4 regions of the Pseudoalteromonas sp. L1 genome follow, and region 2 is predicted to be linked to each of the others. Evidence: predicted binding sites of a transcription regulator. Region 2 holds the regulator's gene; each other region holds the start of a gene.

Region 1 (3,133 bases), on a different contig from region 2:
TACCGATGACAAAGGCGGCTTTTCTTTTCCAGAAGCCAATATTCGCTCTAACCAACCAGCTGTGCCATTTGCAGAGCTTTTCACATCTCAAATTATAACGCTTTTTTATGAAGGCACTAAATATATCTTATGGACATCAAGGTTATCAGGTACAAAGTATCGTCATGAATATGCTAAAAAATTAAGTTGTTTGAAAGCAGATATATCTGATGAAAAAGTATCTTTCTTTTTCAGAAATGATGAAGTCGAAGGTTATAAACTAAGTGCTGGTGGTATAGCTCGTTGGGATGAAGACTTTGAAGTTATAGATCTAGACTCATACTATGGATTATCGGAAATTGAATCTGATGATGAAGACCATTAATTCTAATATAGGGAAATAAATATGAAAACATTAACGCCAGCTTTTGCTGCTGATTTTGCCGCATTGGCCTATGAAACGTTGGAAAGGGCCCCATTAGAGTCTACTGAATATTATGGCCGATTAGAACATACTTTTTCAATGGAAGCTGGCTCTATCAAAGGTGTCAGTGGCTCTATTCTTGAACGCGTTTTTACTCATTCGACCAACTTTGGTTGCATTGCAAAAGGCAAAAAGGGACTGTTTGAAGGTGATTATGTCTTAGCACTACGCGGCACGGCAAAAATGCGAGATGTGATTACTGACCTTAATTGTGGTTTGAGTACCTGTAGCAATAGTCAGCCTGTGCATGCGGGGTTTAATCACACTTTTAACTCATTTAGAAAGCAGTTAGAACAATTTTTTAGTAAAAAAGCGAGCAAAAAGCTAAATATACATGTTGTGGGTCATAGCTTAGGCGGTGCTTTGGCTAATTTAGCTGCGAATTGGTTAAAAAATCACTTTGGTGCAAATGTGAAGCTTTATACTTTTGGTGCTCCACGAGTTGGTTATCATAGCTTTGCTATACAGACAGAAGCTGCAACAAATAACCATATTTATCGCTGTGTGCATGCCGCTGACCCCGTACCTTTAGTGCCTGTCTGGCCATTTATGCATACGGAGCAAGAATATATTTTAAATGGTGCTGCAACAATTACTCCAAAAGCCCATAGTATGACAGACCAGACGCCAGGCTACTTACATACTGCGAGTAATTTTAAAAGTTATGCTGCAATCAATAAAGGTATGGAAAAACGGATTCAAGAAGAAGTCAGGCTTGATTATGATAAGCGATTAGAGTGCAGCCGTACTTCAAGATGGGCAAGAAAAATAGGCGCTGCATTAATCACATATTTACGTGATACAGGCAAGTTATATGCGATACAAAACCACTACACGAATACGCTTACCGTCTATGACCAAATTGCTAAAGCATTAACCGACAGTATCGATCTCTCTAAAAATTATACGAGTGATGTGAAGGGGATTTTAGGTTACATGCTGGCTTTTTGCGGCTATCCATTTAAAGCAATCTCATTTACGTATGCATCCATCAGGCATATTTTAAAGTTAATGCTTAAAAATGTGTTTTCTCTTGCAGGCCAAGCAATAGCACTAACAAAATAAGTACAAAAGCCGCCGATGGCGGCTTTTGTTAGGTTGCAAAATTAATGGCTTTTCTCAAAGTCATTAACTTCACGCTCTGCTTCTTCTTTCGATTTGCCGTATTTTTGCTGGATTTTACCAACAAGCTCTGTACGGCTACCTTCGATTCTATCTAAATCATCATTGGTAAGGTCGCCCCATTTACGTTGCACTTTACCTTTTAACTCTTTCCAATTGCCTTCTAAACGATCGCTGTTCATCATTATCTCCTTACTTTGTTAAACATTCACTTTAATAGAAGCAATTGATATGCCATTCAATTTAATCAGTTAAGTTATTGAAATTATTGTAGGTAATGAGCTTTAACTATAAGGCGTTTATTTTTTACTGCAATTTGTTCTTAGTTATTTATAAAACCCTGTAACTTTTTCTTGCAAGGGAGAGTCATTGTCGTCGACTGTTTTTGTTACAATAGCTAAAAATAAAGTAAGAGAAAGAAACGTGCTGCCCGTACAAGATATTTACCAATCATTGTTAACAACGATACAAAATAACCCTATGGCTTTGCTGCAAGCACCACCAGGGGCAGGTAAATCAACATGGCTGCCATTAACGCTGATGCAAGCAGGCCACTTCAAGCGGATTGTTATGCTTGAACCTAGGCGTTTGGCTGCACGTAATATTGCTCAATACTTGGCGTCTTTACAAAATGAGGCCGTTGGTGAAAGTGTTGGTTTGCGCATTAGGGGTGAATCAAAAATTAGTAATGCAACCAAGCTGGAAATTGTGACAGAAGGGATGCTGACACGGATGCTACAAAATGACCCTGAGTTAACCGGTGTCGATTTACTTATTTTTGATGAATTTCATGAACGCTCGATTGCCGCAGACACAGCCCTCGCTTTTGCGCTTGAAACACAAGCAGCCCTTAGAGACGATTTAAAAATCTTACTCATGTCGGCCACCTTAGACGGTGAACGGTACAGTGAGTTTTTTGACTGCCCAATAATATCATCTGAAGGGCGAAGTTACCCAATTGATGAAATTTATGTTCCACTTAAAGATGAAAGCCGATGGTTAGAGGATATACCTGCGGTTATTAAGCAAGCACTCAATGAGCAAACTGGTAGTGCTTTGGTGTTTTTACCAGGTCAGCGAGAAATTTTACGTGTAAAACAGGCATTGAACGATCTTGCTGATGATTGCGAAGTGTTTACTTTATTTGGTGAACAAAGCAAAGGAGAGCAACAAGCTGCTATAGCTCCTGCACAACAAGGTAAGCGAAAAGTCGTGCTGACAACAAATGTAGCCGAAACCAGCTTAACGATTGAAGGGATCCGTATTGTTGTCGACAGCGGTAAGCGCCGTGCAGCCAGCTTCAACTTAAAAACTGGGGTAACTGAACTTGTAACCCAAAGCATCTCTCGTTCCTCTGCGGTACAACGCGCAGGCCGTGCAGGGCGTTTAGAAGCTGGTGTGGTATATCGTCTAGGTAGTAAGCAAACGTTTGAACGTCGTAACAGCCATGACGCCCCAGAAATCCTAACAAGTGATATTAGCCAACTACTGCTTGAAACTAAGCAGTGGGGCGCAGCTGTTACTGAACTAAACCTTCTTGATGCACCA
Region 2 (3,133 bases):
ACGAAAACTCAACGGATCGTGTGCATACAATCTTAGTGCCTGTTGATAATAAAAAAGATGATAAAGGCCAGCCATGAGTACATTAAAAGCAGAGCTGCTAGCAAAGAGCTATAAAGGCCGCCAAGTTGTCAAAAATGTGGGACTAGAAGTCGAAGCAGGCAGTATTGTCGGCTTACTAGGTCCTAATGGTGCAGGTAAAACCACCACCTTTTATATGATTGTTGGGCTAGTGCCAAGCGACAAAGGTAAAATTAGCATTGATGACAACGACATCACTTTATTACCCATGCATAATCGTGCTCGATTAGGTATTGGCTATTTACCTCAAGAATCATCCATTTTTAGAAAGTTGACAGTCTACCAAAACCTGATGGCGATTCTTGAAACACGCAAAGATCTTAAAAAACAGCAACGAGAAGAAACACTCAATAACCTGCTTGATGAATTTAGTATTCAGCACATCCGAGATAGCCAAGGTATGGCGCTATCAGGAGGCGAGCGTCGCCGTGTTGAAATCGCGCGAGCATTAGCCGCAGATCCAAAATTTATTCTGCTAGATGAGCCTTTTGCTGGTGTTGATCCAATTTCAGTGTTAGATATAAAGAAAATTATAGAGCATTTGAAAAACCGTGGTATCGGTGTACTAATAACTGACCATAATGTTCGAGAAACCCTTGATGTTTGTGAAAAAGCCTACATTGTTTCTCATGGGGAGCTAATTGCATCAGGCACGCCTGAGCACGTATTAGCAGACCAAACGGTACGCGATGTCTATCTAGGCGAGCAATTCAGGTTGTAACCAATACACCACCGACTAGAGCATCTGCTAGACTTACAATAATGACAACATATTGATATTGACTCAAAGTAGTATCAATAAATGATTTAAAAGGATTGTTAGGGATACATGAGGCAATCATTACAGCTGCGCATGGGCCAGCAACTTACAATGACTCCACAACTGCAACAAGCCATTCGCTTATTGCAGCTTAGTACATTGGATCTCCAGCAAGAAATACAAGAAGCGCTTGATAGTAATCCTCTGCTTGAAGTGGAAGAAGCGGATTATAATGAAGAAGCGATCGGTAAAAACGAACAAAAATCTGACTCTGATGATTCACAAGTCGCAGCTACAGCAGAAGAAGCACCAAGTGAATACGAGCAAGAAAGCAGTGATGCACTCAATAAAGATACCGTCAGTGACGACCTAGCAATGGATGTCACGTGGGATGAGTACATGAGTGCAGCCCCTTCAACCTCGTCAGGGCCAATGCCAGAAGATGAGTCTATTTACCAAGGTGCGTCAACCGAAACTCTCCATGAATACCTGATGTGGCAACTACAGTTGACTCCATTTAGTCCGACCGACGAAGCAATTGCTGTTGCTATAGTCGAAGCTATCGATGACTCAGGTATTTTAACTGTGAGTTGTGAGGATATTGTTGAAAGCTTTAATCAAAATGATGATGAAGAAGAAATAGAACTTGATGAAGTCGAAGCGGTCTTAAAAAGAATACAGTTATTTGATCCTGTCGGCATTGGTGCTCGCAGCTTACAAGAGTGCCTATGTATACAACTTCGTCAATTCGATGCAGATACACCTTATTTGGCTGAAACTAAAATGGTTTTATCTGAGCACATCGAATTATTAGCAAGTCGCGACTATCGTACTTTGATGAAAAAGACTAAGCTTAAAGAAAACGAGCTTAAAGAAGTGATGACGCTTATCCATAGCTTGAACCCTAAGCCTGCAGATAGCATCGTACGTGAAGAGTCTGAATACGTCATACCTGATGTATCGGTAAAAAAAGTAAAAGGTCGTTGGGTGGTTGAGCTAAACCCTGACTGTATGCCAAAGATCAGAGTAAACAGCCAGTATGCGGCTATGTCACGCTCTGTAAAATCAAGCAGTGACAGCCAGTTTATTCGCTCTCATCTGCAAGAAGCTAAGTGGTTTATTAAAAGCTTAGAGAGCCGGAATGATACTTTATTAAAAGTAACGAACTGTATTGTTCAACAACAACAAGCTTTCTTTGAACACGGCCCAGAAGCGATGAAGCCGATGGTGCTAAATGATGTCGCTGAAATGGTCGAAATGCATGAATCGACGATTTCACGGGTAACAACGCAAAAATATATGCATACCCCAAGGGGTATTTTTGAGTTGAAATATTTCTTCTCAAGCCACGTCAGCACAGAAAATGGTGGCGAGTGTTCATCAACGGCAATACGCGCTTTAATCAAAAAGCTTATTGCCGCAGAAAACTCAGCGAAGCCATTGAGTGACAGTAAGATTGCAGATATATTGGCTGAGCAAGGAATTAAAGTAGCTAGACGTACAATTGCAAAATACCGAGAGTCTCTAGCAATACCGCCGTCTAATCAGCGTAAAAGCTTGATTTAGACGTTTTACATAGAAGGAAAATGCTTATGCAACTAAACCTAACTGGTCGTCATGTAGAAATCACAGATTCATTAAAAGACTATGTAAACACCAAGTTTGCGAAACTAGAAAGGCATTTTGATCATATTAATAATGTTCATGTCATTCTAGATGTAGAAAAATTAAGTCAAAAAGCAGAAGCAACTTTACATGTAAACGGAGGCGAACTGTTTGCCTCTACAGAGCATCAAGATATGTACGCGGCCATCGACTCGCTAATTGATAAGCTTGATCGCCAAGTTATTAAACACAAAGAGAAATTAGCTCGACACTAAATTATGAAACTTAGTTCACTTACTAGCCAGGACTGCAGCAAAGCTGCGGTCCTTTTTAATAGCAAAAAAAGAATTCTCGAATTTATCAGCGAACTCGCTCATGAGCAGCTTCCTCATCTATCGCAGCAAGATATTCTTAATGCTTTACTCAATCGAGAAAAGTTGGGGAGTACAGGAATTGGTAGAGGCATTGCTATTCCGCATGGCCGTATGTCGGGTGCTGATAAACCACATGCGTTTATTATAGTGAGCGAATCGCCAATTAACTTTGATGCAATTGACAACCGCCCTGTTGATATTTTTGTTGCACTCATCGTACCTGATGGAGACTGCCAACTTCATTTAAAGACCTTATCAACAATTGCTGATAGACTAAAAGATAAAGAATTTTGTAAACAGTTACGCAGCGCAAAAA
Region 3 (3,133 bases), on a different contig from region 2:
CAGAAGCCTCGACCGCTTTTGCTAAAGATCTAAAAAAGCGCGGCTTTAAATTTTTAGGGCCAACAACTGTTTATGCACATATGCAGGCCTGTGGCATGGTTAACGACCACAGTAATGATTGTTTTAGAAAAGCTGAAATAATTGCACAGTATTGATTGCACGATTAGTGTTAATTTGAAGCGAATAAAAACAAGTAGGTCATCTATCACAGCGTGTTGCTAAAATGACCTACACATTTTTTGGGAATAATGAAAAGCTAAAGCAGGTTAATCTCGCGACAGATTATACTTTTTCATTTTTTCGACTAGGGTTGTACGGCGTACACCTAAAATTTCAGCGGCACGTGCCACCACATAGTCATAACGCTCAAGCGCTTGGCTAATCAGGCTTATCTCTAAATCTGCTAAATACTCTTTTAGCTCAATACCTTCTTCAGGTAATAAACCTGAATCAGCTGACGCGGCTGAAAGTTCAGGCTCTTCGTCCTCATAGTCACTAAAACCACTGCTGAAAATATCGTTAAAGGCATCTCGTTCCATCAACTCTTCAGGGTATTCAGGCTCATAGGCATCGACTTCAATATAACGGTATTTGCTTGGTAAGTCTGGTATATCAACGACCTTATCAGGGAACATGATCACCATACGCTCAACGAGGTTCGCCAGCTCACGAATATTGCCAGGCCACGCATGCTCTTTTAAACTTTGAATCGCGCGCTCAGTGAACTTGGCTGTGGTGCCACTTTGCTCGTTTACACGGCGCATTAACTCTTTTAATAACAGTGGAATATCGTCTGCGCGTTCGCTTAGTGATGGGTTTTCAATCGGGAATACATTTAAGCGATAAAAAAGATCTTCACGAAAATCCCCTTTTTCGATCATATCCTCAAGGTTTCTGTGGGTTGCAGCAATGATGCGCACATCAGCCTGAATAGGCTTAGTCCCCCCTACCCGCTCATAGCTTCTCTCTTGTAAAACACGTAGTAACTTCACCTGCATTTGCAATGGCATGTCACCAATTTCATCTAAAAAGAGCGTGCCACCTTGCGCCAATTCGAAGCGACCTTTACGTGCAGAAATCGCACCTGTAAAAGCGCCTTTTTCATGACCAAATAACTCACTTTCAAGTAACTCCCCAGGAATTGCTCCGCAGTTTACTGGAACAAATGGTCCTGTGTTACGCTTTGACAATAAGTGAACATTACGGGCGACAACTTCTTTACCAGTGCCAGATTCACCTAAAATGAGCACATTGGCATCTGTTTTTGCGACTTGTTCAATTAAAAATCGAACGTCTTTGACTGCGTCAGTTTCACCCACTAAACCATCAAATGATTTATGCGATTTAGACTGTTTATGCTCGCCTGGCAACATACGTTGATATTGCTGACAATCATGCAAAAGCTGGGTAGTCACATCATGGTTAAAGGGTTCACAAATTAACCCCACCACGTTAGCAATACTCAATAACGGCTTGAGTGTTTCACCTATCAGTAAGAATGGGATAGCAGGAAACTGCTTTATAACGGTTTCATGACTTAGTTGCTGTAAAGCCCCAAGAATGACCATACACTCTTGCTGTTGGTGCTTTTCACAAAATGTTTGCAGTGTTGACTCATCAACCAATTGAACAGCTTCACCTATAAAGGTAAGTGCTGCATGTAAACCTATCGCACGATTATTATTATTGTCTAAAATTAAGATCATTATTGGCGAACCATAGTTACCACTCGGTTAGTTAATTTTTAAATTGTAAGCGAGTTTGAACGGGATGCAAGCGCAAAGCGGCAATTTATTGACATCAACGCCAAAAAATAGTCACTTAGTAGAAAAAGCAATACTAAACTACTAACTTAACTCAATAGAGAAGTTTTTACTTTGGTGCAGCTACGCACATTTGTATAATTCATCTAGACTAAGATAAAGAAAAAGTTAATTCTGCCGATACTATCTATGGCACTAATATTGCTTAGATTTGTTTTATTAATTGGTGTTTTAATTATAGGATTTTCTCATGGCACACATCTCAGTAAAAAAGTACAGTCAGGTTAGCGTTAGCAACATCAACGAAATGACACCGTACGAGCAGATAAACCTTATCTTCAATAATATCATTGGCAGATTAGCGGCAACAAAGGGCTTTATTGAACGTAAAGAACTTGAAAAAAAGGGTGAGAATATCTCTAGTAGCATTTTATTGTTTGGCGCTTTACAAGACGCTTTAAACTTTGAGAAAGGCGGAGAAATTTCTAATAACCTTTTATCACTTTACGACTTTTGCCAACGCCGTCTAACAGAAGCAAATATCAATAATGATATTGATGCAATTGATGACGTTATTCGAATCGTAAAAGAAATAAAAGAAGGCTGGGATGCAATTCCAGCAGATGAGCGCACACCTAAAGCTGATCAATAAAATGCCTAATAATCTGACTCTGGACGAGCAACTCACTGCCCTTTCAGAGCATATAGATAAAACTGAGATTGAGCTTGCCAGCCAATCGTTAGTGGCTATCGATAAAAAGCTAAGGGCTTGGTGTGAAAGTAGCACACCTCCAACCGAACAAGAGCTCTTAGCAATACAAACCCGTATTTCTTCCGCCATGGCCAGACTAAAAAGCGCAAGAGACAAAACACAAGCCGAGCTTCTCAGCCAACGAAAATCAAACAAGGCTATCTCTAAATATAAAGCAACTAAGCGCTAATCAAGCGTTTAGTTGTTTTTATTACCTCAATTGCGCGACTACATCACGGGTTAATATTACTTTTGCTATATCAATTGCGCGACATAAGTCGCGACTACAATACGAGTTAATATCACTTTTGTTATTTATTTTCGCAGCATAAAGGTCGACGTGGGTAAACTAATTATGTTTGTGAGGGTTTTCAAGCAAAGCGTAATACTTGATAAAAAATAGTTTGTACACCAAAACAAAAAAGCGCCAAAGAAGTTGGCGCTTAAATAAGGAAAAGTGATAAGTTTTACTAATTACTCTTTTTAACAACCCCTGGCATATTATCAAGCTGCGCTTGAACATAACTACTGGTTGAGTTTAGCTGTGCAACAAGTAAATCCATGCTGTTATATTGTGCATATAAACGAGACTCTAAAGATTCCATTTTTCTTGCAAAAT
Region 4 (3,133 bases), on a different contig from region 2:
AGGACAACAACGGTAAAGTACGTTTATGTTTAATGGATACCCGTCGCAACATTTCGTTTTTACTGCGTTACCTTGGCGCACCCACAGAAGATCGTGAATCACTTCGCGAGATTGTACTTGATATCGATACCCTGATGTCTCACTGTACTTTTTTGTTTGATAAAGTAAATTTCTTGATGGATTCAACCCAGGGTTTTATTAATATTGAGCAAAACCAAATCATTAAAACTTTCTCGATTGCGTCGGTGGTTTTTTTACCTCCCACAGTTGTTGCGAGCATTTATGGTATGAATTTTAATAGCATGCCAGAGCTTGAGTGGGCTTGGGGCTACCCGTTTGCTATTGCCATTATGCTACTGTCCGGCTTCGCGCCTTATTTATTTTTTAAACATAAAGGTTGGCTGTAAGGGCATAAAAAAGCCCAGCGCTAGCTGGGCAAGGGGTCTTCGGATAGAAGTGTTAACCTTTTAATTCGCCTGTAGATGATTCGATATGGGCACGAACAAACCATTGGAACTGTTCAAGCTCTGCAAGTTGACCTGTGATCATATCTTCAGAAACAGGGTCTAATTCAGCAAGTTGCTCAAGCGCCTTGCGGTGATCTTTATTAACGCCGTTATAAACTTTATCAAGAGCAGTTAAGTGATCAGACACTAGCCCTTTGCCTAGCGAGTAATCTTTCCACTCGCGGCGATCAACAATTGACTGTGGTGTGCCAACCGGAACACCGCCCATAGTTGCAATGCGCTCGGCAATAGTGTCGGTCATTTCTTGAACGGCACTCACTTGTGGATCAAGCATTTCATGCACGCCGATAAAATTTGGACCGACAACATTCCAGTGGATATGCTTAAGAGTAAGGTGTAAATCGATTAAAGCGACCATGCGCTTGTCTAAAATAGCAATTGTATCGGCTGCTGATTCGTTATTAACGCCTGGGGCCGTGAATTCAGCGACTTTTGATGATGTATTACTCATTACTCCTCCGAGATTCTCTAAAATTGTATTTCCATAAAGCTTTTAAGTTACTTAGTCGTTACTTAAAAAGCGAAGTTATTAGAGTAGAAGCAATCGTTATGCCGATATCTTAAATGATTTTAAGTCTTTGTTTTTAAATGGTTTGTTTTTGTTTTTGTTTTCAGGGCGCCCAACATGATACTGAATGAACATGAAAAGTCTGCACACTCTATGTAAAAAATTCAGTGTGCAGAAGCGAGGAACAGAAATCGCTAAGAGAACAAGGCCGCTGCTAAACGAACAAAGTCAGAAGAGGTTAAAATGCCAACTAAGTTATTATCATCATCGACAACGGGCATACAGCCGTGACGGTTTTCAACAAAAAACTTTGCTACTTCGTGTAGTGGTTGATTAGGTGAAATACTTGTGAAATCAGTGGCCATAATATCTTGCACTTTAGTTTGCTTTTCTTTGCGTTCAAGTGCACTGGCACTGAAGTTAGCCATAATACTCATGACTTGAGCGATCATGATCTTTTGTGTCAGCATGCCAACTAAACCACCATGCTCATTAATGACAGGAATGTGCCGAATGTTTTTTTCTTTCATTAAGTTATGAGCATCATGCAATGAGTTTTCTGCGGTGATCGCCAGCGGATCGGGCGTCATCAGGTCTGAAACAAGGTGTGTCATGGTAAAGTCCTAGTAATTTAATCACGTTGGTATCAGTGTAGTCTGAATATGATTGAGTGCACTTCACCTAGATCAAAGTTTATGATTAATTACTTAAATTTTTTAATGATAAGGAATTGAAATTAAACTGTGCAGATGATTAAAGTATGGTTTCAATTCGGTTACGGCCATTGTTTTTAGCCGAATAGAGGGCTTTATCTGCTCGGTTAATTAAGTCGTCAAATGTATCTGCTTGTTGCCAATGAGTTAGGCCAAAACTGGCTGTGAGTGAAATGATTTGTTCCTTATATTCAATTTGACTTGATTCGATAATTTGGCGGAGCTCTTCAAGCTTTTGGTAGGCTTGATCTGAGGATTTTTCAATACTGAGAATGAGAAATTCCTCGCCCCCTAAGCGGCAGCAAAGATCTTCTTGGTGTAGATGGTGTTGCAAAAGTTCGGCAAATACTTCTAGTACTAAGTCTCCTGCTTCATGCCCGTAGTTATCATTTATGCTTTTAAAAAAGTCGATGTCTAAAGCGCTTGCATAAAGAAAAGCCGCATGCTGATTAGTCAATAACTGCCGTTTTTCCAAAATATACTGAAGACCTCGACGATTGTATAAATTGGTTAGAGGATCCTTGAGTGATAGTTCAGCGTAGCGTCGTTTTTCATCGATTAGCAGAGTAGTGATAAGCCCAAACCCTGTCATGACAAACACTGTGGCATGAGCAATCACTGTTAATGAGTAAAGTGTCAGTAGGTTATGTGAATGAGTGATAATAGTTAACTGAGTAATAGGCACTAAAAGTAAAATACATTGCGCTGCCAAAAGTACTGTATTGCCTATATTGCTTTTGTGTAGTGCCCGGGTAAAAGTAAAGTAAATAAGGGCAGGTAACACAGTTAGCGTAAAGCATGCCTCAACTAAAGCAAGTTGGTTAATATCGTTTGTAAATAATACGAAAACTGAAAAAATAGCGCCGTGGCCAATCATTAACCTATTAAAGCGGCACTTTTCATCGTGGTTATAAATCGAGAGCTGAAGTAGTACCATTGATAGGATATAAATAATAACACTGGGCCGAAAATCACTGGGAAGTCCGAAAATATTTTGTATCCATAGCCAAGCAAAGCCAACAACGCCTAGATAGAAAAAGAAGTTAAAGAAGACAATTGACTTACTTTTAAAACGGCTAATCATGAGCCGAGTAGCAATGACCGAACAGGTTATTACAGTGATCAGCAAAAAAACAAAGAAGCCGTGATAAAAATAACTTTCAAGGTTAATAGCCATAACTCACATAGAAAAACGAGCAATAGTTAAAAGCTTAGCATAGAAAGATTTTTACACTAAAATCTACTCTGTTGTGGCGCTAGCCTTTTGTGCTGCGACAAGTTCAAAATAAGCTAAACAATACAGAAACGATTAATAGCCCTGCCATAATATAATTAAATACTTTTAAGCGTATCGGGTTCCCAAGATAGTGCTGAAGTTTTTGTCC

What was found. The regulator sigma-54, encoded in region 2, starts transcription at its own class of promoters, with help from an activator protein. The targets are predictions, from matches to a motif close to GTTGGCACGNNNNTNGNNT.
Region 1: L3V38_RS12355 (CsbD family protein) is a predicted target of sigma-54. The motif match lies at 1,806-1,824, and genes of this name have one in related genera.
Region 3: fliS (flagellar export chaperone FliS) is a predicted target of sigma-54. The motif match lies at 1,952-1,970, and genes of this name have one in related genera.
Region 4: dps (DNA starvation/stationary phase protection protein Dps) is a predicted target of sigma-54. The motif match lies at 1,066-1,084, and genes of this name have one in related genera.

Annotation. Positions count from the first base shown of each region.
Region 1 covers NZ_JAKKCT010000003.1:507,320-510,452, reverse strand. The annotation lists gene L3V38_RS12365 (DUF6795 domain-containing protein) at 1-364, shown strand, start outside; gene L3V38_RS12360 (lipase family protein) at 386-1,528, shown strand; gene L3V38_RS12355 (CsbD family protein) at 1,570-1,767, opposite strand; gene hrpB (ATP-dependent helicase HrpB) at 2,009-3,133, shown strand, end outside.
Region 2 covers NZ_JAKKCT010000005.1:284,207-287,339, forward strand. The annotation lists gene lptA (lipopolysaccharide transport periplasmic protein LptA) at 1-77, shown strand, start outside; gene lptB (LPS export ABC transporter ATP-binding protein) at 74-799, shown strand; gene L3V38_RS16420 (RNA polymerase factor sigma-54) at 908-2,404, shown strand; gene hpf (ribosome hibernation promoting factor) at 2,431-2,718, shown strand; gene ptsN (PTS IIA-like nitrogen regulatory protein PtsN) at 2,722-3,133, shown strand, end outside.
Region 3 covers NZ_JAKKCT010000001.1:286,532-289,664, reverse strand. The annotation lists gene L3V38_RS01280 (DNA-3-methyladenine glycosylase I) at 1-155, shown strand, start outside; gene L3V38_RS01275 (sigma-54 dependent transcriptional regulator) at 267-1,706, opposite strand; gene fliS (flagellar export chaperone FliS) at 2,014-2,415, shown strand; gene L3V38_RS01265 (hypothetical protein) at 2,372-2,704, shown strand; gene fliD (flagellar filament capping protein FliD) at 2,985-3,133, opposite strand, start outside.
Region 4 covers NZ_JAKKCT010000003.1:408,919-412,051, reverse strand. The annotation lists gene corA (magnesium/cobalt transporter CorA) at 1-407, shown strand, start outside; gene dps (DNA starvation/stationary phase protection protein Dps) at 460-978, opposite strand; gene L3V38_RS11945 (CBS domain-containing protein) at 1,230-1,649, opposite strand; gene L3V38_RS11940 (GGDEF domain-containing protein) at 1,789-2,925, opposite strand; gene L3V38_RS11935 (LysE family translocator) at 3,029-3,133, opposite strand, start outside.